Regions from separate parts of the Flexivirga oryzae genome, predicted to be linked through region 3. Evidence: predicted binding sites of a transcription regulator. Region 3 holds the regulator's gene; each other region holds the start of a gene.
What was found. The regulator LexA, encoded in region 3, represses DNA repair genes until DNA is damaged. The targets are predictions, from matches to a motif close to TCGAACANNTGTTCGA.
Positions count from the first base shown of each region.

Region 1 (7,197 bases), 610 kb from region 3:
TAGCCGCGGTGTCTCGGCATACGTCGACCGCGCCTTCGGTGCGCGGGCGGCCGGAGCGATCGGCTGGTGCTTCTACTTCGCGGTGCCCGTCGGCGCCCCACCGGCAAGCCTGATGGCCGGAGCGTATGTCGCCGACGCTGTCGGGGGCGGACGGACGACCGCCGTCGTCACCGCGGCGTCCCTCATCGTCTTCGTCGGCGTGCTCAACGCGGCCGGCCTGCGGTTGTCCGGCCGGGTGCAACTGGTCCTCACGGCCGTCCTCGCCGCACTGATCTCCGTCGCGGTGCTGGTCGCGGCACCGCACGGCTCGACCGCTCACCTGACGCCGTTCGCGCCGCACGGGATCGGTGCCATCGGCTCCGCAGCGGCCCTGCTGGTCTGGGGCTTCGCGGGCTGGGAGGCCATCGCGCCGCTGGCCGGTGAGTACCGGGACCCGCGCCGGGACCTGCCGCGTGCCACCACCATCGCCATCGCGGTCGTCGGCGTGCTCTACCTGGCGCTGGCCGCGGCCACCGTGCTGGTCCTCGGCCCGGCGGCGGCGCACACCTCGGCGCCGCTGTCGGCCCTGCTCGTCGCGGGCGTGGGCGGGCCCGCGCGCATCGTCACCGCCGTGCTCGCGGTGCTGTTGACCGTCGGTGCGATGAACGCCTACTTCGCCGGCGGTTCGCGCCTGGGTGCGGCACTGGCCGCGGACGGTGCGCTGCCGGCTTCCCTGGCGAAGGGCGCCGAGACCGGCGCCGTACCGCGCCGGAGCCTGGCCGTGATCACCGGGCTCGCACTCGGCTCGCTCGTGGCCAACGAGGTCTTCCACTTCGACCTGGCGCAGTTGATGCTGCTCACCACCGGCTGCTTCACCCTGGTGTACGTGATCGGGACCGCGGCCGCCGTCCGCCTGCTGCCCCGGTGCAGCACCGCGTGGTGGACGGCCCTGATCGCGTTCGTCAGCGTGTGCGGACTGTTGGTGATGAACGGGCCGCACGTCGTGTGGGCGATCGGCGCCGCGGCGGCGTCACTGCTCTACCGGCGCCTGCGGCGTCAGCCGCCGCTGCTCCACGCCTCCGCGGCTGCGACCTCCGAGCGGGTGCGGTCGTCGACGGTGCGCGAGTCGAGCCAGCCCTCAGGCAGCACGACGTGCCGCTCGGAGCCGGCCCGTCCACGCTGACCCTCGGCGGCCTCACCGGGCCACGGCTGATCCAGGTCGAGGCTGCCGATGAGCTCGTCCAGGGACGTGAGTGACTTCACCAGACCGAGGCCCGCGCGCAGCTGCGAACCCACCCGGAATCCCTTGAAGTACCAGGCGATGTGCTTGCGGATGTCCCGGCACGCCTTGTCCTCGGACTCGAAGAACTCCGCCAGATAGACCGTGTGCAACCGCAGGGTGTCGGCGACCTCGCGCATGGTGGGCTGCACCCGGGTCGAGCCGCCCGCGAAGGCCGCCGCGAGATCGGTGAACAGCCACGGACGGCCGAGGCAGCCGCGCCCGACGACGACGCCGTCGCAGCCGGTCTCGCGCACCATTCGCAGCGCGTCCTCGGCGGACCAGATGTCTCCGTTGCCGAGCACCGGGATGCTGGTGACGGTCTGCTTGAGCTGCGCGATCGCGTCCCAGTGCGCGTGACCGGAGTAGGCCTGCGCGGCGGTGCGGGCGTGCAGCGCGACCGCAGCCGCGCCCTCCCCCTCGGCGATCCGCCCGGCCTCGAGGAACGTCAGGTGGTCCTCGTCGATGCCACGGCGCATCTTCACCGTCACCGGGATGTCGTATGGCACCGCCGCCCGCACCGCCGCCGACACAACGCCCCGGAACAGGTCGGTCTTCCACGGCAACGCCGAGCCGCCGCCCCTGCGGGTGACCTTGGGGACCGGGCAGCCGAAGTTGAGATCGATGTGGTCGCAACGGTTCTCACTGGCGAGCAGGTGCGCGGCGCGGCCGGTGGTCTCGGGGTCGACGCTGTAGAGCTGGATCGAGCGCGGCGACTCGTCCGGGTCGTGTTCGATGAGCCGCATGGTCGTCGCGTTGCGTTCGACCAGTGCGCGCGAGGTGATCATCTCGCTGACGTAGAGGCTGCTCGCCCCCGACGCGCCACCCGCCGCGGAGCCTTCGGCGCCATACCTGCGACACAGGCGGCGGAACGCCCGGTTGGTGATCCCGGCCATCGGGGCCAGCACCACCGGTGAGGCGATCGTGTGCCTGCCGATTCGGAGCGGCGGCAGGACGGGCGTGGGGGTCAGGGTGTCGGTCATCGCGTCATACATCGTCGCAGAGCGCGCCATACCGCCAAAATCGCCACGCTCCGCCGGCGCCGGGCGGGGCGCGAGTATCTTCGAGTCGCCGCCCCGTCGACCCCGACAGAAGGACCCACCATGCCCCAGTTGATCGTCGCCTACGGCCAGCCCGACGACCCCGCCGCGTTCGACAGCCACTACACCTCGGTCCACAAGCCGCTCGTCGACAAGATCCCCGGCCTGCAAGGCTGGCACGCGGGACACTGCGCCACGACCGACGGCTCCGAGCCGCCGTACTACCTGGTGGCCGTGCTGAGCTACGCGTCGCAGGAGGCCATGACCGCCGGGATGGCGTCACCGGAGGGACAGGCTGCGTCTGCGGACGTCGCCAACTTCGCCACCGGAGGCGCGACGCTGCTCGTCACCGACGACCTCGTCGGGTGACGCAGCCGCCTTCATCTGCTGCGCCCAGCAGCTCACCACACGCGCTTCGCCAGACCCGCTGAAACCCACGGTGTTGGTGCCATAATGGCACCATGAAACGCATGAACCTGCGGGACGTGCCCGACGACGTCTATGCGGCGCTCGTCGAAGCGGCGCGGGACAACCGACAGTCGCTCAGCGCGTTCGTGGTCGACCGGCTCCGCGAGGTGGCCCAGACGGTACGCATCGCTGACTATGTCGCAACCTATCCAGCACCGCGCGGGACCGGTGTCACCACCGACGACGCGGTCGCCGCGGTCCGGAACGTGCGAGAGGCCTCGTGACGCTTGCCGTTGTCGACGCATCCGTTCTTGCTGCCTTCTACGCCGTGGATGATTCGCGCCGCGCCCGCATTGCGGAGCGACTGAGCATCGGGGACACACTGTTCGCGCCTGCGCACCTGGATGTGGAGATCGTGTCCGCGCTGCGTGGCATGGCCCTGGGCATTCCCGAGCTTGACCGCATCGTGCCCGAGGCGCTCGCGCATTTGGCGCGTTTCCCGATCCGACGTATGCCGCTGTCTCCGTTGCTGAACCGAGCGTGGGAACTGCGCGACAACCTCACGGTCTACGACGCCGCGTACGTTGCCCTGGCCGAACGGCTCAACGCGGTGCTGGTCACGTGCGACGCCAAGCTGGCAAACGCCAGTGGACCGGAATGCACCTTCGAGCAGATCGCCTGACAGGAGCGGGATCGGCCGTCACCCAGCAAGACGCCGCCTGGCTTGTGTGAGCGCGAGAAACCGTCTCGATGGACAATCCGAGTCAATGGCGCGTTGTGCCAGTGCTCCAGGTGCGTTTGGGTCATTGCCCGCAAAGCGGGTGCTTGCGTGAGCAGCTCGGCGTATCGGACGAAGGGCTGGTCCCACTGCCATTGGCCATGGTGCTCGACAACTCCCGGCACGTACCCGGAAAGCCACTCGATCGACTCATCTACCGCGTAACCCATCGCGACGGCGGTCTCGATGTGGCGTCGGTCGGGCCCGGTCACGACGTAGCGCACATCCTGCAACGTCTCGCCGACTGCGCGGGCGAGCCGGCGCCCCGCCCCCACGCGGTGGCCGAGTAGGCGAGCCCGCGATATTGCGCTGGCCGAGTAGGCGAGCCCGCAAGGGCGAGCCGTATCGAGGTCCCGTCCCCCCGCGGTGGCCGAGTAGGCGAGCCCGCAAGGGCGAGCCGTATCGAGGTCCCGCGCGTGCGCAACCGACCCCACGAGCCGATACGTTTCGGGGCAAACATATCGAAGAAATGTTCGCAAAACCTCTGTATTTCCTGAACGTCACCCGATAGAATCATGACAACGAAAGCACCTAGGGGAGAGGGGGACTCGATCACCGTGGCCATCGACTCACCCTTGCGCATCCCCGGTCAACCGGCACCGGTGGAAGCGGATACGACTTGCTGGGACGGGCCCGATCCCGCCCGGCGGCCGGTGCCGGGTCTGGGGCCACGGCTGGCCGAGCAGGTGAGGGCCGTGGCCGGCGCGCTGGACCAGCTACCTCGCGTGTTCGACCAGCTCGGCGAGGGCCAACTCACAGACCTGGTCAGTGTGCTGCTGGGTGTGCAGGAGCGGGCCGGGCAGGTGGCCACGCTGGCGACGGCGAACGCGTCCGAACGGGGTGTGGTGGATGCCTCGGACGCGGCCAACACCACCGGGTGGGTGCGCGCCCGGGCGCAGGCCGCCGGGACCAGCATCGAACCCTCGGCCGCCAGTACGGTGTCTGTGGTGGCCGAGGCGTGCCGGGACCGGCGCAACCATGTGATCGCCGCGGCGGTGCGGGACGGGTCCTGCACCCTGGCCACCGCCCGCACGGCGTTACGGCAGACCGCGAAAGTCGCCGAAGTGTTACCGGCCGCGGCCCGCGAAGACATCCAATCCTGGTTCCTGCAACTGGACCCGGCGCTGGGGTCCCGGGGCGTGACCGAGTTGACCCGGCGGATCATCGCCAACTACGCCGCGGACAAACTCTCGGCCGAGGACGCACACCTGGACAAGGTGGAGTCGTTGACCTGGCGGACCCTGCCGACCGGGATGATCCGGTTGATCGCCGACCTGTGCCCCGCCAACGCCGCCATCCTCAAACAGGCCATCACCGCGCTGTCCGCACCCCACCCCGCCCACACCAAGGACACCAGCACCACCGGTGACGCCGGTGACTCGACTGGTCGCGCCGGGGCCGCGTTCGGCCTGCACCCCGACGGCCAGCACGACGACTGCGACGGTGACGTCGATGGGGCCACCACCACAGGCGCTGCGACCGAGCGGGTGCGGGATGAACGGACCCCGGGCAAACGGCGGGTGGACGCGCTGATGGACCTGGTCGCCGCAGGCGCCAAGACCGTGTGCGGGGACGGGATGGGCATCGGCGCGGGCGCCACCGTCCTGGTCACCATGGACCTACACCGGCTCCTCACAGACTTGGACGGTGCCATCACCATCGGCGGGGAGATCCTCGACGCGGGGACCGCCCGCCGCCTGGCGTGTGATGCGGACCTGATCCCCGTCGTCCTCGGTGGGAAGAGTCAACCCCTGGATGTGGGGCGACGAGAACGGTTGGCCACCAAGGGGATACGGGCCGCCGTCGTCCACCGGGACATGGGATGCACGTTCCCCGCGTGCGACCGGCCACCAGGATTCTGCGAGATCCACCACATCCTGCCCTGGTGGGCCGGCGGCGGCACCGCGTTGACCAACTCTGCCATGCTGTGCCGGCGACATCACCAGATCGTGCACCGGCACGGGTACACCGCCACCATCACCAGTGACGGGGTGCACTGGGACCTGACCGACGGTGCCATGCCCGGCTGGTCCGCCGACAAGGTCGCCTGACCACCGGGACGGTGCGGGACCTCGATCACGGTCTCGCCTAACGGCTCGACCTACTCGGCCACCGCTGCTTACTCGGCCGCCGCGGGTGTGCGCGGGACCTCGATCACGGCCTCGCCTAACGGCTCGACCTACTCGGCCACCGCGGGTGTGCGCGGGACCTCGATCACGGTCTCGCCTAACGGCTCGACCTACTCGGCCACCGCTGAAATCTCCGGTGCTGAAATGGGCTGCGCGGGAGGATGACTCGGCCACCGCGGGTGTGTGCGGGGCCTCGATCACGGTCTCGCCTAACGGCTCGACCTACTCGGCCACCGCGGGTGTGTGCGGGACCTACTCGGCCACCGCTGGAAATCGCCACCGCTGAAATCACCGGGCGCTGAGGTCTGCGACGAATCCGATTGCGTCGGTGGGCAACGCGCACCGAACACGGGATACTGACACCGATGACTACTGACGAAAGTGCGTGGATCTCCAAGCTGCACCGTGCTGACGGTTACGCGACGGGGCCATACGTGCTCAGTGAGTTGCGGCGCGTCATCGTCTCCGGCCAAGTGAAGCCGGGCGCGAGCCTGCCGCTCGACGCGATCGGAGACTTCTTCCAGGTCAGTCGGATTCCCGTCCGAGAAGCGCTCAAGACGCTCATCGGGGAAGGTCTGGTGCGTCATCAGCCGCGCGGTGGTTACACGGTGACCGTGCTGAGCGGGCCCGAGCTGCACGAGTTGTACCTCGTACGTGGCGCACTCGAGGCCGCAGCGATCGAAGCAGCCACCGCGGCAGCCGGCCCCGACGACGACCGACGTGCCGGTGAGGTCCACGCCGAGCTGCTCGAGGCGATCGCGGTCGACGACGTGCCGCGCTACCAGAACCTCAGCCGGGCGTTCCACGAAACGCTGCTCGCACCCTGCGCCATGCCCCGGCTGCTGCACATGCTGAGCCTGGTCGCCGACCTGACCGAGCCATCACAGGCCATGAGCCTGCTCGACGCCCCGCAACGCGCCGAGTTGCAGACCGACCACACCCGGATGCTGGAGGCATTCCTCGCACGTGACGGCGCCGGGCTCAGCGCAGCCGCCCGCGCGCATCACGGCCGGCTGACGGCATACATCGACGAATCCCGCAATGGCCACGGAGATATATCCGCCGACTGAGCGATATATCTCCCAGCCCATTCTCAGCGGTACCGCGGCGCTCCTACCGTTTCAGCAACGCTTAGGAGGCGCGATGTCGAACACCGAATGTACAAGCCAACCCGTCGAGAACGAACCGCACGGCGCGGTCGGCGTCGACGTCCTGCCTGTCGCGTACGACCACCGGTTGTACAACTACGACATCGCACCCTCCAAGAAGGAGGGACGCACCTGGAGCTCGTACAACATCTTCGCCCTGTGGGCCAACGATGTGCACAGCCTGGGCAACTACACGTTCGCGATCGGCATGTTCGCCCTCGGGCTGGGCGCCTGGCAGATCCTGCTGGCGATGGGCTTCGGTTCGCTCTTCCTGCTGGTGCTGCTCACCATCTCCGGGTTCGTCGGCTACAAGGTGGGCGTCCCATTCCCGGTGATGAGCCGGATCAGTTTCGGCGTCCGGGGCGCACACATCCCGGCCCTGTTCCGCGGCGGCGTCGCCATCGCCTGGTTCGGGATCCAGACCTACCTGGCGTCC
Region 1 covers NZ_JACHVQ010000001.1:1,182,587-1,189,783, reverse strand. Annotated here, with positions in the region: partial or broken gene FHU39_RS05445 (APC family permease) at 1-955, shown strand, start outside; gene dusB (tRNA dihydrouridine synthase DusB) at 1,036-2,271, opposite strand; gene FHU39_RS05435 (EthD family reductase) at 2,362-2,667, shown strand; gene FHU39_RS05430 (hypothetical protein) at 2,760-2,990, shown strand; gene FHU39_RS05425 (PIN domain-containing protein) at 2,987-3,388, shown strand; gene FHU39_RS05420 (HNH endonuclease signature motif containing protein) at 4,000-5,535, shown strand; gene FHU39_RS05415 (GntR family transcriptional regulator) at 5,979-6,683, shown strand; gene FHU39_RS05410 (NCS1 family nucleobase:cation symporter-1) at 6,757-7,197, shown strand, end outside.
Region 1: the regulator LexA is predicted to act here: its motif matches at 3,946-3,961, upstream of FHU39_RS05420 (HNH endonuclease signature motif containing protein).

Region 2 (7,197 bases), 1.2 Mb from region 3:
CGGGCGGGTATGCCGAGGTGACTCGCGTCGGCGCCGGTGACCCGGCACCGTTCGAGGCGTGAAGCAGCCGGATCCGGTCGAACGCGCCCTCGCACATGTTCGGGCTCGCGCGAGCGGTCCCGCCCTCGACCCCACGCTGCGCGTCACATGCAGCTTCCACCCCGACCGGTTCGCCGGCCCCGGCTCGTCGGAGCTCGTCATCGAGCGACTGGCCAGGGAGGGCGTGTACGCGTCCCAGTTCGTCACGGGCACCAGCAACGGTGGTTTGACCGCGTTCGAGGGCGGAGACCGGTTTCGTTGGGAGAGCGCGCTTTTCGGCGGGGCGTATGACGCAGCCGATCCCGACCTGCGCCCGAAGTACGGCGCTCTGAACCATCGACGTCGCAGCACGGGTGCGTCGCCGAGATTCGGCTCGTCATACATCAGGCTGGCGGCGCACACCCTGGAGCGCACGACGTTCTGCTATCCGGACAGCGTCGATGACCCGTCGGATCTCGCAGTGGCGACGGCGTGCCGGCTGACCGCGTTGGCCGATGCGGACACTCGCGACCTGCTCGACGACTACGTCGAGGCGCAGGTGCACGGGCACCTCGCGCTGGCCGACGACGTGGAGGCGGTCGTGCTCGATCCCAGCTTCCGTGGCACCCGGGTCGAGGATGTGGCGCAGCGGCTGCCGTGCGCGGTGGAGTGGCACCACGGGTTCTGCGCCTCTGTGCCGGACATCGAGGCGCACCCCGAGTATCGCGGTCACGAGATCGTCGCACTGGCAAGGGATATCGCGCTCGACGGTCGGCTCACACCGAGGCTGATCGGCGACCGGGCGCGGCTCGGCGGTGCGGATCTGCAGGCCGTGAAACGGGTCTGGCACTACACGGCTCGGTTCGGCACCACCGAAGGGCGCGGGACGCCGGTGACTCACTAGGCTGGCAGCCATGACACGTGCTCTTCTGGTGACGAAACCCGGCGACCGATCCGTCCTCGAAGTGCGAGACGTCGACGTCGCGCCCCCCGGAACAGGTGAGTTGCAGGTGCGGGTGGCCGCAGTGGGTGTGAACTTCATCGACGTCTACCAGCGGCAGGGCGTCTACCCGATGGAGACGCCGTTCGTGCTCTGCCAGGAGGGCGCCGGCACGGTGGAAGCGGTCGGCCCGGAGGTCGAGGGCGTTGCCGTCGGTGACCGGGTCGCATGGGCGGGACCGATGGGCAGCGCCGCTGAAGTCGCGAACATCCCTGCGGCCAAGGCGGTCCCGGTGCCTGACGGGCTCGACCTGGACGTCGCTGCAGCCGCGATGTTGCAGGGTATGACGGCGCACTACCTCGTCAACTCGACCTGGCCCGTCGAGACCGGCCAGATCGCGCTGGTGCACGCGGCCGCCGGGGGAGTCGGACAGTTGCTGGTGCAGCTCATCACCGGCAAGGGCGCATCGGTCGTGGCGACCGCCGGAAGCGACGAAAAGCTGGCGATCGCAGAGCAGCTCGGCGCTGCGCACCTGATCAACTACCGCGAGTTCTCCGGCGACGCGCTGGCCGAACAGGTACGGAAGCTGGCCGGGCGGGGCGTGGACGTCGCCTACGACGGTGTCGGCAAGGCCACCTTCGACGCCTCGCTGAAGTCGTTGCGACCGCGGGGGATGGGGGTGCTCTTCGGCGGAGCGAGCGGCCAGGTCGAGCCCCTCGACCTGCAGGTCCTCAACCGGCTCGGCTCCCTCTTCGTGACCCGCCCGACCCTGGTGTCCTACGTCGCGGACCGCGAGGAACTGCTGTGGCGGGCCGACGACATCCTCGGGCAGCTGGCCGACGGCCGGCTGAAGCTGCAGGTGGGTGCCCGCTTCGCACTCGACGACGCGGCCTCGGCCTACGAGGCGCTCGAGGGACGCGGGACGACCGGGAAGCTGCTCCTGATCCCCTGATCAGCCCACTGTGGCGCTGGCCGGGTGACCACCCCCGCGCCGGGCTGGGTGACCGCCCCGCGCCGGGCTGGCTGACCGCCCCGTGCCGGGCTGGGTGACCACCCCTGCGTTGGCCGAGTAGTCCGAGTCCGAGCTGGCCGGGTGACCACCCCCGCGCCGGGCTGGGTGACCGCCCCTGCGTTGGCCGAGTAGTCCGAGCCGCTAGGCGAGGACGTATCGAGGTCAACCACCACGCGCACCAACAACCCGGGACACCGGCGAATCCACGAAAAACACTGACAGGACACGAAATACAGGCGATCAACCCTTGCCACCAGCATCGAACACGCGTACCATAAGTTCATGGGAGGGAACACCAACAACACCGCACCTGGTGCGGGCATGACCGCCGCGGAGAAACTCCATGCGGCGATGCAGTTGCTGACCGCCGCGTTCGACGACAGTCGCCTCGATGAGATCACCCTGACCAAACACGACCTGCTGCAGCAGACCGTCGCCGCGCAACAGGTGCTGAACACCGCCTGGGCGATCCAGTCCGCCCGCCTGGCCCAAGCCGCCGCGGTCGAAGAAACCGTGATCCCCGACCATGACGAACCCGACGGGTCGAGGACCCGGCAGGTCCGGCACGCGATCGGGGCGCACCAGGACGAATACATCGGGTGTGAGGTCGGGCCCCTGCTGGGGTGGACCCCCGGGTACGCCGTGCACCGGGTTGCCGAGGCCAGCGACGCGATCACCCGCACCCCCAGACTGTTCCGGCAGGTCGCCGCCGGACGGCTGGAACCGGCCAAACTGAGCACCATCCACCGGGCCCTGGGCCGGGTCAGCACCGTCAACGACGACGGCGACCCCATCACCCTGGACCTGGCCCGGCAGATCGAGACCGCGTTGCTGGGCGCCGACCCGGACGACCCCGCCACCCGCGAAGGGCTCACCCACGCGCAAGCCGTCGCCGCCGAAGACGCCAACATCGACCTACTGGCCCGCCAATCCACCCGGCAGCTGCAACACCGCACCCACAAGGCCCTGGCGGCCCTCGACCCGGTCGCCGGCGGCAACGCCGCCGCCCGACGCCGCCGCGACCGGATCGGCGTGTACACCCACCCCGACGACGAACCCGGCCTGTGCCACCTGCACGCCATCCTGCCCAGTACGGCAGCCGCGAAAATCATGGCCGCCGTGGACGACCTGGCCCGGCACCTGCACACCGACACCACCACCACCAAAACACTGGCCGAATGCCGCGCCGACGCCCTGACCGACCTCATCCTCAACAACGCCCAGGTCACCACCAACCTGCTCATCCAAATCCCCATCCACACCCGTACCGGCGCCACCAACGGCATGACAAGTGACAGTGGGACAGACCGCACCGCCGAAGGCACCGCCTTCCAACCACCAGCAACCGGAACCGGCAGCGCAGTCCCTGGCAGCGCTGGGGTCGGTGGGTGCACTCCGGGGTGGCCGGCCGCGTTCGCACACCCGATCACCGGCCTGAGCGTCTTCCCGCACGGCACACCCGTTCCATCGCCGGACGACAGCGGCGGCGGCGGTGGTGCGCGGACGGTGCTGAAGACCGAAGCGCAGATCGAAACCGAGTTCAACGACCTCCTGCAACGCCTCTACCCACCCGACCCCGACGACGAGTGCGACCCGGACGACTACCGGGACGACCGGGACGACTGGCAACACCACCAGCAGCACGAACACCAGCAACACGAACACCCGAGAGACTGCGACACCACGACGAGGTCACCGGGCCAATCACCACCGGCCCCGGCGACACCACCATCGTCACTGCAGCCCGCGGTGACAGCGTGGCTCGGTGATGCCACCGTGCCCGGGGTCGGGATCATCCCCGCCGCCGTCATCCAGGAACTGTCCCGATCGTTCGGGGCCACGATCACCCGCGCCCTCATCGACGCCGACACCGGCGTCACCATCGCAACCAGTAACACCCACTACCGGCCCAGCACGAAACTCGCGGCCTTCGTGCGGGCCCGGGACGTGCACTGCCGGTTCCCCGGCTGCACCCGCCCCGCCCGCTGGTGCGACATCGACCACGTCACCCCCTGGCCGGCCGGGGACACCACCCCGACCAACCTTCACTGCCTATGCCGCCACCATCACCGCGCCAAGCACTCCACCGGCTGGTCCGTCACCATGACCCCCGACGGCGTATGCACCTGGACCACCCCCACCGGACGCACCCACACCACCACACCCGCCGAATAACACGACAACACAACATGTTCGGCCCGTGACCGCGGGTCTCGGTCTCGACGCGGATCCCTCAGCGCTTGAACCGGGCAGGGACCTTGGCCAGGTCGACCGACAGCAGTTCACCGGTGTCCTGCGTGCCGTTCGGGAGCGTCTTCACCTTGAGTCGGTAGGGCGCAGTGTCGTTCGAGAGCCCGTCGATCCCGAAGTCGCTGTCGTTGGAGATGACGACCCGCTTGCCGCCGTCGACGACCGCGACACCCTCGATCTTGTCGTGGCCGAAGAAGCCGCCGGTCGGGTCGATCGAGGTGACCAGTCCCGCCACGTCGAGGAAGAGCGAGCTCCTGACCGGCTTGATCCCGACCGCCCCCAGGTCGTTCGTCGCCGCCGCTGTCGCATCCTTGCCGACGATGCCCTCGATCGTGTGGCCCGAGACGAGCAGCCCGCCGCCGACCGCGTCATACCTCGAATTCCGGACCGTGGAGAACTTCCCGACGTCCGTCGCACCACGCAGGTCGATCCGGTAGAGCTTCTTGTTCGCGTTCGGCTCCATCTCGCCATCGCGTTCGTCCACGAGGAACTGGTGATCGTTCAGTGCCGAGATCTCGCTGACCGCGGTCGACGGCTTGTCGTCGCTGTGCAGCAGGTAGATGTATTCGGCTGTGCGACGTGTCCGTATGTCGATCGTGACGATGCGAACAGCGCTGACGTTCTTCGACTTCGGGCCGTCCGGCGCGTTGAGACCGGCCTGCATGATCCCGACCAGGGTCTTGCCGTCGGGAGTGACGGTGAGACCCTCCATCCCCTTGTTGGGTTCGCGCTCGGACAACTCGGTCGGCAGCGAACCGTCGAAGGGCGACAGCCGCTCGATCGCGCGCCCGTCGCGGGAGAAATGCGTGATGAACGGACCGTATTCATCGGACACCCAGAACGAGCCGTCGCGCATGACCGCAAGCCCCTCCGGGTCGTAGCCGTACGGACTCGCCGGCAACTCCTTGCCGTCCAGGTCCACGATCGTCTCGCCGGTGTTGCCCGCCAGACTCGTCAGGCCGTTGTATGGCGTGCCGTCCGACGCCCGCAACGGGATCGTGCGAACCAGCGTGGCCTTACCGTTGCGCAGCCGGAACTCACCGATGGCCGGCGTGAAGTCGGGGAGCGGCTCCACCTTCACGCCGTCGGGGCCGTCGACGTTCGGCCCCCGGTCAGTGAGCCCGTAGAAGACATCACGCGATCCGGGCTTGAGGGCGAAGGAGGACCCGTAGCCGGCGCCGTCGATCGTCACGCCGCCGACGTTGCCGAGTGGCTTGACCGACTCGGTGTAGAGCTGCACCGCGGCGCGGGCAGAGGGCCGTCCGTGGTGGGAGTCGGCGAAAGCCGGTGCGGCGGTGACGCACGCAGCGGTGGTGACGGCGAGGACTGCGGCAGCGCGACGGGACATGGACGCTCTCCTGAGATGTGGGACGACATTCGATGTGGCCGGTGGCCGACGCGCAGTCAATCGGCGCCAGGTGGCCGGAAGGTGTGCATTCGACGTGCTGTCGATGAACAGTCCGGTGTCCGGAGTGCCCGATTTGAAAAATACATAGAATATGCATATAGTTTCCCGTGGTTCTGAAGTCATCCAGTCGAAGGAGCGAAGCGTGAGTCACGCTGAGGCCGGGGAGAAGCGGCCCTCAATGTTCAACCAGCCGAAGGCGGTGTACGCGGTTGCGTTCGCCTGTGTGGTGTCCTTCATGGGCATCGGGCTGGTCGACCCGATCCTGCCGGCGATCTCCAGCCAGCTGCACGCCACGCCCAGTCAGACGACGCTGCTGTTCACCAGCTACCTGGTCGTCACCGCGGTCGCCATGCTCGTGACCAACGCGGTGTCCAGTCGCATCGGCGCGAAGAAGACGTTGATCGCCGGCCTCGTGCTGATCGTGGTGTTCGCCGCCCTCGCCGGTTCGGCCGGTTCGATCAACGGCATCGTCGGCTTCCGGGCCGGATGGGGCCTCGGCAACGCGCTGTTCATCGCGACCTCGCTCGCCGTCATCGTGTCGTCCGCGACCGGTGGCTTCGCCGGTGCGATCATCCTCTACGAGACGGCGCTCGGCGTCGGCATCGCGTGCGGCCCGCTGCTCGGCGGCGTGCTGGGGGAGGCCAACTGGCGCTACCCGTTCTTCGGCGTCTCCGTGCTCATGCTCATCTCGCTCATCGCGACGATCTTCTTCCTCCCGGCCACGCCGAAACCCAAGACGCACACGTCGCTCGCCGCGCCGCTGAAGGCGCTGCGTCACCGGGGTCTGCTGACCATGGGCGTTGCCGCACTCTTCTACAACTGGGCGTTCTTCACCATGCTCGGTTACGCGCCGTTCCCGATGAAGCTGTCGGCCATCCAGCTGGGCTTCGTCTTCTTCGGCTGGGGCATCCTGGTCGCCATCTTCGCGATCTTCGGTGCGCCGTGGCTGCAGCGCCGGTTCGGCACGGCACCGACCCTGTATGTCGCCCTCACGCTCTTCGCCGTGGATCTCGCGCTCATCGCGATCTGGCCCACCAACCGCACGGTCCTGATCTGCGCGGTCATCGCGGCCGGGATCTTCATCGGCATCAACAACACCCTGACGACCCAGTCCGTGATGGTCGTCTCGCCGGTCGAGCGACCCGTCGCGTCCGCGTCATACGGCTTCGTCCGCTTCATCGGCGGCGGTCTGGCCCCGTTCGTGGCGGGCAAGCTGGTCGAGCACTTCAACCTGCACGTGCCGTTCGCACTCGCAGCGGTCTCCGCCGTCGTGGCCGCGCTGTTGCTGAGCACCGCGCACCGCACGCTCGCCAACGCCGACAAGGGCCTGGACGAGGACGGTCACCACGTGGAGGGCGCGGACGCACCCGAAGAGGTCGCCGGTGAGGTCGGGGACGAATTCGGCGGCGCGGCAGGCGCGTTGGACGACTACGAGGTCGAAGAGAAGCGCAGCTCGAAGCTCGTCGGCTGACCTTCTTGGAGGCCGGGCACGCCCATGAGAAGCTGATTTCATGGCCCTTCCCTCCACCCCGTTGACCGAGCAGGATGTCGAGCTCCTCCGCAAGGAGT
Region 2 covers NZ_JACHVQ010000001.1:1,816,378-1,823,574, reverse strand. Annotated here, with positions in the region: gene FHU39_RS08460 (L-threonylcarbamoyladenylate synthase) at 1-62, shown strand, start outside; gene FHU39_RS08455 (DUF3626 domain-containing protein) at 59-922, shown strand; gene FHU39_RS08450 (quinone oxidoreductase family protein) at 933-1,910, shown strand; gene FHU39_RS08445 (HNH endonuclease signature motif containing protein) at 2,253-4,145, shown strand; gene FHU39_RS08440 (esterase-like activity of phytase family protein) at 4,204-5,568, opposite strand; gene FHU39_RS08435 (MFS transporter) at 5,771-7,099, shown strand; gene FHU39_RS08430 (C1 family peptidase) at 7,140-7,197, shown strand, end outside.
Region 2: the regulator LexA is predicted to act here: its motif matches at 2,230-2,245, upstream of FHU39_RS08445 (HNH endonuclease signature motif containing protein).

Region 3 (7,197 bases):
CAGCGTCGGCGCCGGCAACGACTACGGCCACCCCGCCCCACGCACGCTGGACCTGCTGCGGGAGACCAACTCGGTGGTGGAGCGCACCGACCGCGGCGGGGACGTCGCGATCGTCGTGCGCGACGGCCGGCCGCTGGTGGCCAGGCGGTGAGTTTCAGCCGTCCCGACTCATTCGGTTCCGGTGCGCTGGCCGTGCGTAGGTCGCCCCAGTGGAGGGGTATGACCGGTGTTCGGGGTGTTGGCCGTGCGTAGGTCGCCCCAGGGGAGGGCTGTGACCGGTGTTCGGGGTGCTGGCCGTGCGTAGGTCGCCCCAGGGGAGGGCTATGACCGAGCTCAGTTGCCGCAGACGCTCTTGGCCCGCGCTGCCTCGCACAATGCGTCGAGAGTGGCGGACACGGCCGGGACGCGTTGCAGGTCGGGGGTCGTCACGGCATACACCGTGCGGCGGGAGGCCGGGTCCATCGGCAGGGTGACCACACCGGGGTTGCCGGCCGACCGGCGGATGAGCTCGGGGACCAGCGAGACGCCGAGTCCCTCGGAGACCAGGCCCATCACCGCGACGTAGTCCTCGGTCTCGAAGGCGACGTCGGGGTTGAAGCCGGCCCGCTCGGCGAGGGAGAGCAGGTGACCACGACATCGTGGGCACCCGGCGATCCACGGCTCGTCGGCCATGTCACTGAGCTTGACCTTCTTGGACTTCGCGCGCGGGTGGTCCAACGGCAGGGCGAGGCGGACCTCGTCCTCGAGCAGCTTGCGGGTGACGAAGGAGTCGATGTCCTCGTCGGCCCGCGCCAGGTCCGTGCCCTCGTAGGCGAACGTCACCGCGACATCGCACTCGCCGGAACGCAACGCGGCGAACGCCTCCGGCGGCTCCGCCTCGCTGAAGGTCACGTGCACGTCCGGGAAACGCTGCTTGACCAGCGAGAGGGCGCGCGGCACCAGGGTCGAGGACGACGACGGGAAGGCCATCAGCCGCACCCGCCCGGCGCGCAGCCCGGCGATCGCGGCTACCTCCGACTCGGCCGCGTCGAGCGCGGCCAGCACCGGGTTGGCGTGTCGTGCCAGCACCTGCCCGGCCTCGGTGAGCCGCACGCTGCGTCCCAGCCGCTCGACCAGCACCGTGCCGGTGCGGTCCTCCAGGCGCCGCACCATCTGCGAGATGGCGGGCTGGGAGTAGCCCAACGAAGCGGCAGCTGCGGTGAAGCTGCCGTGGTCACTGATGGCCTTGATCACCCGAAGGCCTGCCGCGTCAATCATGTGACCAAGGATAACATTTCGTTATTAATTAACAACTCTTCCCGGAAAACGCTAATCCTTGTGGCGGGTGACCGGTTCCGCCCGGGGACGGAGGCGTCCGCCGCCCGGACGACCTATTGTCGAGACATGCTCATCTGTGCGGAAGTGCTGCTCGTGGCGACGCGCGCCGACGGCAGGCCGTTCACGGACAAATCCCGTCTCGACCTGGCACTGGCCGGAGCGGTGTTGTGCGAGTTGGCAGCGTGCGGGCGGATCGCGGTCAAGGACGGTCGGCTGGTCGTGCTCGACGCCCGGCCCGGTGGCGATCCGCTGCTCGACCATGCCCTCGCGATCTTCGCGCCGAAGGCCGGCAAGAAGCCGGCGCGCGTGCTGCCGGCGGTGGCGAAGGGCCAGACCGACCGCACCTACGACCGACTCGTGGCGGACGGAGCGGTACGGCGCGAGAAGGGCGGATTCCTGCAGCCACCGCGGCATCCCGTGCTCGACGTGGCCGGGCGAGCCCGGCTCGTGGACGCGGGCGGCCGGGTGCTCGCCGGCACCGCCCAGCCGGATCTGCACACCGGGTCGCTCGTCGCCCTGCTCGCCGCGGCGGATGTCATCACCAGGGTCTATGACAGCCGCCAGTTCGGTGTCTCCGGCCGTGAGCTGAAGAAGCGCGCGAAGGCCGTCGGCGAGCGGGACTGGGCGGCCGGTGCGGCGGCCGCGGCCATCCGCAGTGCCCAGGAGGCCGCCAGCGCGGCGATGGTCGCGGTCACGGCCGCCACGACGGTGACGGTCATCGGCAGTTGAACGACCTGGCGGCGCTGACCGAGCTGATCAGCGGTGGCGGGGTGGTCGCGCTCACCGGTGCCGGCCTGTCCACCGAGTCCGGCATACCCGACTATCGCGGTGCGGACGGCAAGCGCCGGTTCGCGCCGATGACGGCGCAGGAACTGCTGGCCGACCGGGAGGCGCGGCGCCGCTACTGGGCGCGCTCCTACGTCGGCTGGCCACGGTTCGCCTCGGCCGGCCCGAACCAGGGTCACTATGCGGTCGCGGCGTTGCAGGCCGCCGGCTACCTCGGCCCGATCATCACCCAGAACGTCGACGGACTGCACCAGGCCGCCGGTGCGGTCGACGTCGCCGAGCTGCACGGCAGCCTCGAACAGGTCGTGTGCATGCAGTGCGGCGAGCACTACGCCCGTGGCACGGTCGACGAGTGGCTGCGGCTGGCGAATCCGGACTTCGACCGGTCCGCGGACGGCCCGCTGCGCCCCGACGGCGATGTCGCGATCGCCGAATCGCTGATCGCCGGGTTCCGGCTGGTGCACTGCGTCGTGTGCGGCTCCGACCTGCTCAAGCCGGACGTGGTGATGTTCGGGGAGTCGGTGCCGAAAACGCTGGTCGAGCAATGCTTCTCGTATGTCGCTGCCGCGCGTGCGGTGCTCGTCCTCGGTTCGTCGCTGGCTGTGATGTCCGGTTACCGCTTCGTGCGCCGCGCGGTCCGGGAGGGCATCCCGGTCGCCGTCATCACCCACGGCTGGACGCGCGCGACCGACGAGGAGGTGTCGGTGCGCGTCGATGCGCCGCTGGGGGAGACGTTGACCGGTGTGGCCGACGCGCTCACCGGATGATCACCCCGCGAAGTTCTCCCCCGCTTCGCTCCTCCGATACTTCGCAGGGACCCCGATCTTCCTTGTGCAACTTGTCCGTTGGCCCGACCTGCGTCACACGCGCCGCAGAACCGCGGTGACCTTGCCGAGGATCGTCGCGTCGTCGCCGTCGATCGGGTCGTAGGCGTCGTTGTGGGGCAGCAGCCACACCTTGCCGCGGGTCCGCTTGAAGGTCTTGACGGTCGCCTCGTTGTCGAGCATCGCGGCCACGATGTCGCCGTTGGTCGCCGTCGGCTGCTGGCGCACCACGACCCAGTCGCCGTCGCAGATGGCCGCGTCGACCATCGAGTCGCCGACCACCTTCAGCAGGAACAGGTCGCCCTCGCCGACGAGTTGCTTGGGCAGCGGGAAGATGTCCTCGACGACCTCCTCGGCGAGGATCGGGCCACCGGCGGCGATGCGGCCGACCACCGGGATGTACGACGGGGACGGTCGCTGGTCGCCCAGCCCCGTCTCGTCCACCCCGGAGTCGTCGGCGCCGCGCACACTGGAACCGCCGCGGTAGCCGCGCATGTCGGTCGCGTCCGGGTCGATGACCTCCATGGCACGCGGCCGGTTGGGGTCGCGGCGCAGGTAACCCTTGCGCTCGAGCATCGTCAGCTGGTGCGCGACCGAGCTGGGACTGGTGAGGCCGACCGCGTCACCGATCTCGCGCAGGCTCGGCGGGTAGCCACGCCGATCGACCGAGTTGCGGATCACCTCCAGCACCTTGCGCTGCCGGGTCGTGAGGCTCTCGCCCCTGCGGTCGGGTAGTTCGTGCACATCTGCCATCGCGGCCATCTCCTCCTCGGCGAAGTTGCTCGAAAGCGGTCGGCCAGCAGGGTGCGCGGACGGCTGTCCGGACCCGGTTGTCGGTGGTCGGTGCTTGCCTTGGCTTCGTGAAAACAGCGTATGGGTTTAGGACACAAGTTCCAAACATCTGTACGACGCGTGTCTCGACCCGGTCGAACATCCGTGCTATAAATCCGACAGGTGTCCGATCGCACGGGTGTTCGGTCCAGGCCCACCGTCCGGGTCGTGCGTCAGTCGTCGCATCGCAGCTTCAGGAGGAAGAGATGAGTGCACTCGCCCAATGGGATGCCCCGGCCGACCCGCGCCCGGCGCGCCGCCACCTGCGTGCGGTCCCGACCGGCCCGCAGGCTTGCGGCGGCGGACGTGCCGTCGGTGTCCGGGTGCAATCCACCGGCCTGCGACTGACCGCACGCGGTCGCCGCCTGATCGGTGTCGTCGTCGCCGCAGCACTGCTCGTGGGCGCCGGCGCCGCGGCCAAGGCGTGGGCCACCACACCGGCAGCCGCGCCGCGCGGCGTGACGGTGCAGTCCGGGCAGACCCTGTCCGAGATCGCGCACCGCGCCTACCCCTCGATGCTGGTCTCCGACGCCGTCACCAAGGTGGCTCTGGCCAACGATCTCAACAGCCTCCAGGTGGTCGCCGGGGAGCACCTGCAACTGCCTCGGTGAGAGGCTGCGACGCGCCGTCCCCGGGCGCCTGACCAGCACTTTTCCGGGTCGACACGCCCCCTCTTGCACTTGTGGTGGGATCGGCTTAATATCCCTACATCTAGTAGTTACACGGATGGGATTTATCCACATCTAGTCCACATGAACAGTCCGGTCATCCCCAGTTCATCCACCGATTACCCACAGTCCCGTCCACAGGCCGAGGCGTGCGGCGGACGGGCCGGAAGCCGGTGCTGGGTGACGCGGGAGAGGGGTCGCGCATGCACTGTCCGTTCTGTCGACACGACGACAGTCGGGTCGTCGACAGCCGCACCAGCGAGGACGGCACCTGCATCAAGCGGCGTCGCCAGTGCCCCAACTGTGGCAAGCGCTTCTCGACGCTCGAGACGGCCAGCCTGACGGTGGTGAAACGCTCCGGCGCCAGCGAACCGTTCAGCCGGCAGAAGGTGCTGATCGGCGTCCGGAAGGCCTGCCAGGGACGGCCGGTCACCGAGGACCAGCTGGCACTGCTCGCCCAGGAGGTCGAGGAGTCGATCCGGGCGCAGGGCGCCGCGGAGATCGACGCCCACGACGTGGGCCTGGCCATCCTCGGCCCGCTGCGGACGCTCGACGAGGTGGCCTACCTGCGGTTCGCGAGCGTCTACCAGGCCTTCGAGGGGTTGGAGGACTTCGAGTCCGCGATCGCACTGCTCCGCGCGGAACGACCACCCACCGGGGTGGAGCCGCAACGGCAGCACGCCGACGACTGAGCGGGTCGCCCGACGATCCGGCACAGCGCTACAGCAACACCAGTAACACCGACACAACAGCAGCAGAGTCGACCACCGGCAGGTGGAAAGGAAGTTGGACATGACCGACACGGCAGACGCCGGCCCCCAGGCCCGGCAGGGCAACGCCACGCGCAAGGGGCTGACCGTCGAGCGCATCTTCACCACCCCTGGTGTCCACCCCTACGACGAGGTGACCTGGGAGCGGCGTGACGTCGTCCAGCAGAACTGGAAGACCGGGGAGACGATCTTCGAGCAGCGCGGAGTGGAATTCCCCGACAGCTGGTCGCTCAACGCCTCCACGATCGTGACCACCAAGTACTTCCGCGGCGCCCTCGGCACCCCCGAGCGGGAGAACAGCCTCAAGCAGCTGATCGACCGCGTGGTGCTGACCTACGTGCGCGCCGGCAAGGAGCACGGCTACTTCGCCACGGACGACGACGCCGAGATCTTCGAGCACGAGCTGACCTGGTCACTGCTGCACCAGGTGTTCAGCTTCAACTCGCCGGTGTGGTTCAACGTCGGCACCAAGTCGCCGCAACAGGTTTCGGCCTGCTTCATCCTGTCGGTCGACGACTCGATGGACTCGATCCTCAACTGGTACAAGGAGGAAGGGTTCATCTTCAAGGGCGGCTCCGGTGCCGGCCTCAACCTGTCCCGCATCCGGTCCTCCAAGGAGCTGCTGTCCTCCGGAGGCACCGCGTCGGGCCCGGTCTCGTTCATGCGCGGCGCCGACGCCTCCGCGGGCACCATCAAGTCCGGCGGCGCGACCCGCCGGGCAGCCAAGATGGTCGTGCTCGACGTCGACCACCCCGACATCGAGGAGTTCGTCGAGACCAAGGCGCGCGAGGAGGACAAGATCCGTGCGCTGCGCGACGCCGGCTTCGACATGGACCTGGGCGGCAAGGACATCACCTCGGTCCAGTACCAGAACGCCAACAACTCGGTGCGCGTCACCGACGAGTTCATGCGCGCCGTCGAGGACGGAGCATCGTTCGGGCTGCGCGCCCGTCATACCGGCGAGGTCATCGAGGAGGTCGACGCACGCACCCTCTTCGACAAGATCAACCAGGCGGCCTGGGAGTGCGCCGACCCGGGTCTGCAGTACGACGACACGATCAACGCCTGGCACACCAACCCCGAGACCGGCCGCATCACCGCGTCCAACCCGTGCTCGGAGTACATGTCGCTGGACAACAGCTCCTGCAACCTGGCCAGCCTCAACCTGCTGAAGTTCCTGCGCGAGGACGACACCTTCGACGCGGCCACCTTCCAGAAGGTGACCGAGCTGGTCATCACCGCCATGGACATCTCGATCTGCTTCGCCGACTTCCCGACCGAGTCGATCGGCCAGACCACCCGTGACTACCGCCAGCTGGGCATCGGCTACGCCAACCTCGGCGCGCTGCTGATGGCGACCGGCCACGGCTACGACTCCGAGGGCGGTCGCGCCCTCGCGGCGGCGATCACCTCGCTGCTGACCGGCGCGGCCTACAAGCGGTCCGCCGAGCTCGCCGGGATCGTCGGGCCCTACAACGGTTACGCCCGCAACGCCGACGCGCACCAGCGGGTCATGCGCAAGCACCAGGCGGCCAACGACGCCGTGCACACGCTGGACGCCATGGACTCCGAGATCCACCGCTACGCGACCCGGGCCTGGGCCGAGGTGGTCGAGGCCGGTGCCAAGAACGGCTTCCGCAACGCGCAGGCCTCGGTGCTCGCGCCGACCGGCACCATCGGTTTCATGATGGACTGCGACACCACCGGCATCGAGCCGGACTTCTCGCTGGTGAAGTTCAAGAAACTCGTCGGTGGCGGCTCGATGCAGATCGTCAACCAGACCATCCCGCGGGCGCTGAAGAAGCTGGGCTACCAGACCGAGCAGATCGAGGCGATCGTCGAGCACATCGCCGAGCACGGCCACGTGATCGACGCCCCTGGTCTGAAGCCGGAGCACTACGAGGTCTTCGACTGCGCGATGGGTGAGCGGGCGATCGCCCCGATGGGCCACGTGCGGATGATGGCCGCGACGCAGCCGTTCCTGTCCGGTGCGATCTCCAA
Region 3 covers NZ_JACHVQ010000001.1:571,962-579,158, forward strand. Annotated here, with positions in the region: gene FHU39_RS02670 (ComEC/Rec2 family competence protein) at 1-151, shown strand, start outside; gene FHU39_RS02675 (LysR family transcriptional regulator) at 334-1,257, opposite strand; gene FHU39_RS02680 (GOLPH3/VPS74 family protein) at 1,384-2,046, shown strand; gene FHU39_RS02685 (Sir2 family NAD-dependent protein deacetylase) at 2,043-2,870, shown strand; gene lexA (transcriptional repressor LexA) at 2,964-3,680, opposite strand; gene FHU39_RS02695 (hypothetical protein) at 3,965-4,369, shown strand; gene nrdR (transcriptional regulator NrdR) at 4,630-5,118, shown strand; gene FHU39_RS02705 (vitamin B12-dependent ribonucleotide reductase) at 5,219-7,197, shown strand, end outside.

Region 4 (7,197 bases), 170 kb from region 3:
GCCGACGCCGGGGCAGACCCCGGCAGTGTGCACCGGGGGCAGGTGATGGCCGACACCCTGGTCGAACGCGTCACCGGCAGGGCGAAAGCGCACGACGTGTTCGGGGTGACGGTGAACCTGCTCATGCCCCTGGACACGCTGCTGGGCGACACGCCCGCGCACGTGCCCGGGTACGGGCCGGTGCCGGCGGACCTGGTGCGTGAATGGGTGGCCACCGGGGACCCGACCGGTCCGCGGCTACGCCGGTTGTTCACCCACCCCGGCACCGGCGACATCATCGGCATGGAGTCCCGTGCCCGCCGCTACCCGGGGTTGCTGGCCCGCCTGATCCTGTTCCGCGACCAGACCTGCCGCACGCCCTGGTGCAGCGCGCCGGTGCGGCACACCGACCACATCACCAGGCACACCGACGGCGGCGCCACGTCCGAACGCAACGGGCAAGGACTGTGCGCCCGCTGCAACTACGCCAAAGAACACCCCGACTACCACGTCACCGGCCACGCCGGACACACGAGCTGTCAAGTCCCGGGTTTGGTTGAGGCTCAGCGGGTTTGATTTTCTTATGCTGCGCTGGTCGCGTGTTGCGCCCAGTACGCTGCTTCGACCTCGACCGGAGGTTGATAGTTGAGCATGGAGTGGATCCGGTCTTGGTTGAACCAAGCAACCCAGTCCGCGGTCGCGGTCTCGACGTCGTCGATGCCGTCCCAGGGGCCGTCGAGGTGGATGAGTTCGGCCTTGTACAAGGAGTTCAGCGCTTCGGCCATCGCGTTGTCGTAGGAGTCCCCACGGGACCCGACGGACGCGACCGCGTCGGCCTCCTCCAGCCGGTGGGCGTACCGCAACGCCCGGTACTGCACGCCCCGATCACTGTGGTGGACAAGGCCGTTGACGTCATGCCCGTCACGGCGGCGGGCGAACAGGCCCATGTTCAACGCGTCCAACGCCAGGTCGGTGTACATCCGGGTGGAGGCCTGCCAGCCCACGATCATCCGGGAGAACACATCCAGCACGAACGCCACGTACACCCAGCCGGTCTCGGTGCGCACGTAGGTGATGTCCGCGACCCACAATTTGTTCGGGGCGGCCGCGACGAACTGCCGATCGACCAGGTCCTTGGGCCGGCCGGTCTCTGGTGCCGGCCGGGTGGTGCGAGGGAACTTCCCGCGTACCGTGCCGCGGATACCCAGCTGCTTGCACAGTCGCTCCACGGTGCACCGGGCCACGTCGATCCCGTCGCGGTTCAGCTGCGCGTGGATCTTGCGGATCCCGTAGACCCGCATCCGCCGGTCGGCGTGGATGCGCATGATCTCCTCCTTCAACTCGGCATCGCGGCGGGCGCGTGCCGAGGGCGGTCGCTTCTTGTGGGCGTAGTACGTGCCGGGGGCGATCTTGACGTCCAGTTCGGCGGAAAGGACGCGGCAGATCGGTTCGACACCCCAGCGGTGCCGGTGCTCGTCGATGAACGCGACGACTACCTGGATGGGCGGTCGGTGAAAGTCGGCCCGGGGCGCGGTGTCCGCCGCAGGGGCGGATTCCGTTTCCCCGGGCCGCTTCCCGAACCCGGCGTGCACCTTTCAATGCACCGGGCTCTCCACAGGTCTGCTCAGGCAGCCTGCCCCTGGGCCGGTTGTGGCCAGGGGCTGGGGATGAGTGTTCCGCGGTATCGGTACCAGTTCGTGCGGACCTTGGCCGGGTCGTACAAGACGACCCGGTCGTCCGCGGGCCACCACCTGCCGCCGCAGTACCGGCGGCGTAGGTCCTTCCACGTGGCGTGACGGTGCTTGCGCCGCATCCAGTTCCACACCCGCGACCACACGACGTGGTTGAGGTAGGAAAACACGCGCGACGACACCCCGTGCCGGAAGTAGCCGCACCAGCCACGGACCGCGTTGTTCACGCGTCGCAGCAGCTCGGCCAGTGGTTGGCTCGTGCCGACCTGCCGGGACAGCGACTTGACCTTCCTGGTCACGCGCCGCACCGCAGCGCGTGAGGGGTAGGTGTAGACGTAGTACCGGCTGGTTCCCCTCTTACGGTGGCGTTGAAGATGCCACCCCAGGAAGTCCAGTCCCTCATCGATGTGGGTGATCAACGTCTTGTCCGGCGAGAGCCGTAACCCGATCGTTGCCAGCACGACGGCGATCTGCTCGCGAAGAACAGCCGCGTCCTGCCGAGTGCCTTTGACCATCAGACACCAGTCATCGGCGTACCGGACCAACCGCACCGACGGCAGCCCGTGACGGCGACGCCGGTGTCGCTGGTCCTTACTGGCGCGCGGCCCGCCCGGGTGAGCCGCGATGTGCTCATCCAGCACGGACAACGCGATGTTCGCCAACAACGGTGACAGCACTCCACCCTGCGGGGTACCCGCGGTGGTCTCTTCAAAGGCCCTGGCCTCATCCATCAGCCCGGCCTTCAAGAACGCCCGCACCAGCGCGATCACGCGCTTGTCCTTGACGCGACGACGCACCAGCCCCAACAAGGCCGTGTGGTCGATCTCGTCAAAGCACGCCTTGATGTCTCCTTCCAGCACCCACTGGTAACAGCGTGGGCGGCTGGCCAGGTAACGCACCTCGGCGACCGCGTCATGCGCGCGGCGGTTCGGGCGGAAACCGTACGAGCACGGCAGGAAGTCCGCCTCGAAGATCGGCTCCAACACCAGCTTGACCGACGCCTGCACCACCCGGTCCGCGATGGTCGGGATCCCCAACCGTCGCTTCCCACCGGACGGCTTCGGAATCATCCGCTGCCGCACCGGTAAGGCCCGAAACGTCCCGTCACGCAACGCCGCCCGAAGATCGGCCAGGAACACGTCCACACCGATCCCGTCCGCAACACTGACGGCAGTTCGTCCGTCGACCCCGGCAGTACGTGCGCCGGTATTTCCCGCGACCCGATCCCACGCCACCAAAAGGAACGCCGGATCGGCAACGAGGTTGAACACGTCACGAAACCGCTGATCACGATCCCGCAGCGCCCAACCATGCAGTTTGGTCTGAATCTTCAGTACCCGCTGCTGCGCCGTGAACAGCGCAGCTTCCAGTTCGTCGGTATTCACCATCGACACCCGCCCATGTGGGACGGGAACCTCCTGATCTTCCAGTGACACAACCTGCTCGACCTGCTGGCCCGCTTCGCCCTGTGCCCGGCTTTCCCGGACTCCTACGGCGGGTCGTCACGCCCGCGACTACTACCAGGCCTCCGCCCCACCCCGCGGCGCACCGGTGGTGACCGACCCGAGCCCGGACAACGGGCTCTCGCACCACGGGGTGGTTCCCACGTTCACCATGTCTCGATCAGCCAGTCCGGCACCCAGCTCTACCCCGGCAGCATCGCTGCGGCTACGCCGTAGCCCTTCACCGCAGCCTTCCCACCGTCAGAGCTACACGGCTTCGAAGTCACCCACCGGTCACCACACGGTGCCCGATGAGCGTGCGCTGCGCACCGGCCCAGATCTACCAGGTTCGAGCCGGCTTCGCGATTACGGGGCGTCAACCACTGGTTCGCTCTCGCTGTACCCTCTGACCTCGCCTCACAGGCCCGCACCGTCTGGCAGTACCGGCACGCCCTGCGCTTGTCGGGGCCGCTTGCCACCCGGCGCGAGTCACCACCCGCACCAGGCTGCCCCCAGGCTTCACCAAGCTGCTACGACAACCCGGCGGAGACGGTCTCCCACCGCCTCTCGATAACACGGCGCCTCGTGGCGCACAACTCCGCCGCGAAGAAAGCCGCGGCCGACTTCAGGATCTCGTTACTCCGACGTAGTTCCCGGTTCTCCTTCTCCAGCAACCGGATCCGCGCCTCGGAGTCCTCCGGCTCGACCGGTAGATCCGCCGCTTCGGCCTTACGGACCCACATCCGCAACGCCTCCTTGTGCACCCCCAGTTGCTCGGCGACCCGAGCGATCGCGCCAGTACGCGTATCGGGGTCACGACGGGCCTCCACGGCCAACCGGGTCGCACGCTCACGCAACTCCAGCGGATACTTCACATTCGCCATGATCGATGGGATTCCTTCCAGGAAATCTGGCTTCCCCTCAATCAAACCAAGGACGATTCACACATCATCTGGTGCGATCCAGCTTCGTGCCGCCGGCACCGATCCGGGCGTTGCGGGACTTGACTCGGTCCCGGGAGGCCATCGTGCACGAGCGAACCCGCACGATCAGCCGCTTGGAGAAGCAGTTGGAAGATGCCGGGATCAAACTCTCGGTGGTGGCCAGCAACCTGGCTGGGGTGTCGTGTCACGACATACTGACCGCGATGGTCGCCGGGCAACACGATCCGATCGCCCTGGCAGACCTGGCCCGGGCCAGCATGCGTAACAAACGCCCCGATCTGCAGCGGGCACTGACAGGGCGGTTCACCGAGCACCACGCGTTCTTGGTGAGGATGTCTTTAGACCGCATCGCTCAAGACGATGCCGCGATCACGCAGTTGACCGAACGGATCGAGCAGTACATCGAGCCCTTTCGCGGGCTCCGGGACCTGATGTGCACGATCCCGGGAATCAGTACCACTGTCGCGGAGGTGGTCATCGCCGAGACCGGCGGCGATATGCGTGTCTTCCCGACCGCGGCGCACTTGGCGGCGTGGGCCGGGGTCGCGCCGGGCCAGAACGAGTCCGCCGGCCGCAAGAAATCGACGACGACTCGTCCCGGTGACTCTCACCTCAAAGCCGCGCTTGGCATCGCCGCGTTATCGGTCTCTCGCAGCAACACCACCCGCCTGGCTGCCCGGTATCACCGCATCGCCGCCCGACGGGGAAAGCTCAAGGCCGTCGTCGCGATCGAACGCACACTACTGAGCATCATCTGGGCGATGGCCCAGTCGGGCCAGCCCTACCAAGAACCCGGCCCGGACTACTACACCCGGCTACGCCCCGACCGCACCAAGGCACGAGCCCTGAAAATGCTCCACGACCTCGGCTACAACGTCACCCTCCAGCCCGCAGCCTGACGCCGGCACCACACAACGCAACTCACCTATCTTCGTTACAGGTCCGCGCCACCCCGCGCTGGCTGAGTAGGTGACCCCGTCACGCCGCGGTGGCCGAGTAGCCGTGGGGGAGCGCAGCGGAGGAACGGCGTATCGAGGTCCCGCGCGTACGCAACCGACCCCACGAGCCGATACGTTTCGGGGCAAACGTATCGAAGAAATGTTCGCATAACCTCTGTACTTCCTGAACGTCACCCGATAGAATCATGACAACGAAACAACCCAGGGGACAGGGGGACTCGACCACCATGGCCATCGATTCACCCCTGCGCATCCCCGGTCAACCGGCACCGGTGGAAGCGGATACGACTTGCTGGGACGGGCCCGATCCCGCCCGGCGGCCGGAGCCGGGCCTGGGGCCACGGCTGGCCGAGCAGGTGAGGGCCGTGGCCGACGCGCTGGACCAGTTACCTCGCGTGTTCGACCAGCTCGGTCAAGGCCAACTCACCGACCTGGTCAGTGTGTTGCTGGGTGTGCAGGAGCGGGCCGGGCAGGTGGCCACGCTGGCGACGGCGAACGCGTGCGAACGGGGTGTGGTGGATGCCTCGGACGCGGCCACCACCACCGGGTGGGTGCGCGCCCGGGCGCAGGCCGCCGGCACCAGTATCGAACCCTCGGCCGCGTCTACGGTGTCGGTGGTGGCCGAGGCGTGCCGGGACCGGCGCAACCACGTGATCGCCGCCGCGGTCCGCGACGGGTCCTGCACGCTGGCCACCGCCCGGACCGCGTTGCGGCAGACCGCGAAAGTCGCCGAGGTGTTGCCGGCCGCGGCCCGCGAAGACATCCAATCCTGGTTCCTGCAACTGGACCCGGCGCTGGGGTCCCGGGGCGTGACGGAACTGACCCGGCGGATCATCGCCAACTATGCCGCGGACAAACTGTCGGCCGAGGACGCGCACCTGGAGAAGGTGGAGTCGTTGACGTGGCGGACCCTGCCGACCGGGATGATCCGGTTGATCGCGGACCTGTGCCCCGCCAACGCGGCGATCCTGAAACAGGCCATCAACGCGTTGTCCGCACCTCACCCCGCCCACACCAAGGACACCAGCACCACCGAGACCACGGGCGAGACCACCACCAGCCAGGAGAGCAACCCCACCGGCGCCACCGGCGCCACCGGTGCCGCGGGCGACCGTGAGCCCGGGCCCACCCACGACGCGGACACCACCACCGGTGACCTCCAGGACACCACCGGTGACGCTGGTGACTCGACCGGTCACGCCGGTGCCGCGTTCGGCCTGCACCCCGATGTCCAGCACGACGACTGCGACGGTGACGTCGATGGCGCGGCCACCACCGCCACCAGCACGGGCGGCACCAGCAATGGCGCCACCAGCACAGGTGCCGTGCCCGAGCGGGTGCGGGATGAACGAACCCCGGGGAAACGCCGGGTGGACGCGCTGATGGACCTGGTCGCCGCCGGCGCCAAGACCGTGTGCGGGGACGGGATGGGCATCGGTGCCGGCGCCACCGTCCTGGTCACGATGGACCTACACCGGCTCCTCACAGACTTGGACGGTGCGATCACCATCGGCGGGGAGATCCTCGACGCCGGGACCGCCCGCCGGTTGGCGTGTGATGCCGACCTGATCCCGATGGTGCTCGGCACCAAGAGTCAACCCCTGGACGTGGGGCGACGAGAACGATTGGCCACCACAGGGATACGGGCCGCCGTCGTCCACCGAGACATGGGATGCACCTTCCCCACCTGCGACCGACCACCAGGATTCTGCGAGATCCACCACATCCTGCCCTGGTGGGCCGGCGGCGACACCGCGTTGGACAACTCTGCCATGCTCTGCCGGCGACATCACCAGATCGTCCACCGCCACGGCTACACCGCCACCATCACCAGCGACGGGGTGCACTGGGACCTGACCGAAGGCGCCATGCCCGGCTGGGCCGCCGACAAGGTCGCCTGACCACCAGGTGCGCGGGACCTCGATCACGGTCTCGCCTAACGGCTCGACCTACTCGGCCACCGCGGAAATCAACGCCGCTGAAAATGGGCGGTGCTGAAATGGGTTGCGCGGGGCGATGACTCGGCCGCCGCGGGTGTGTGCGGGACCTCGATCACGGTCTCGCCTAACGGCTCGACCTACTCGGCCACCGCGGCGTGTGCGGGACCTCGATGCGGGCTCGTTCCTCGCCCTTACTCGGCCACCGCGGGAATGGCCGGGCGCTTGAATGGCTGGTGCTGAAA
Region 4 covers NZ_JACHVQ010000001.1:740,747-747,943, forward strand. Annotated here, with positions in the region: gene FHU39_RS03310 (HNH endonuclease) at 1-555, shown strand, start outside; gene FHU39_RS03315 (IS3 family transposase) at 561-1,571, opposite strand; gene ltrA (group II intron reverse transcriptase/maturase) at 1,604-3,058, opposite strand; gene FHU39_RS03325 (transposase) at 3,643-3,996, opposite strand; gene FHU39_RS03330 (IS110 family RNA-guided transposase) at 4,002-4,955, shown strand; gene FHU39_RS03335 (HNH endonuclease signature motif containing protein) at 5,201-6,916, shown strand.
Region 4: the regulator LexA is predicted to act here: its motif matches at 5,147-5,162, upstream of FHU39_RS03335 (HNH endonuclease signature motif containing protein).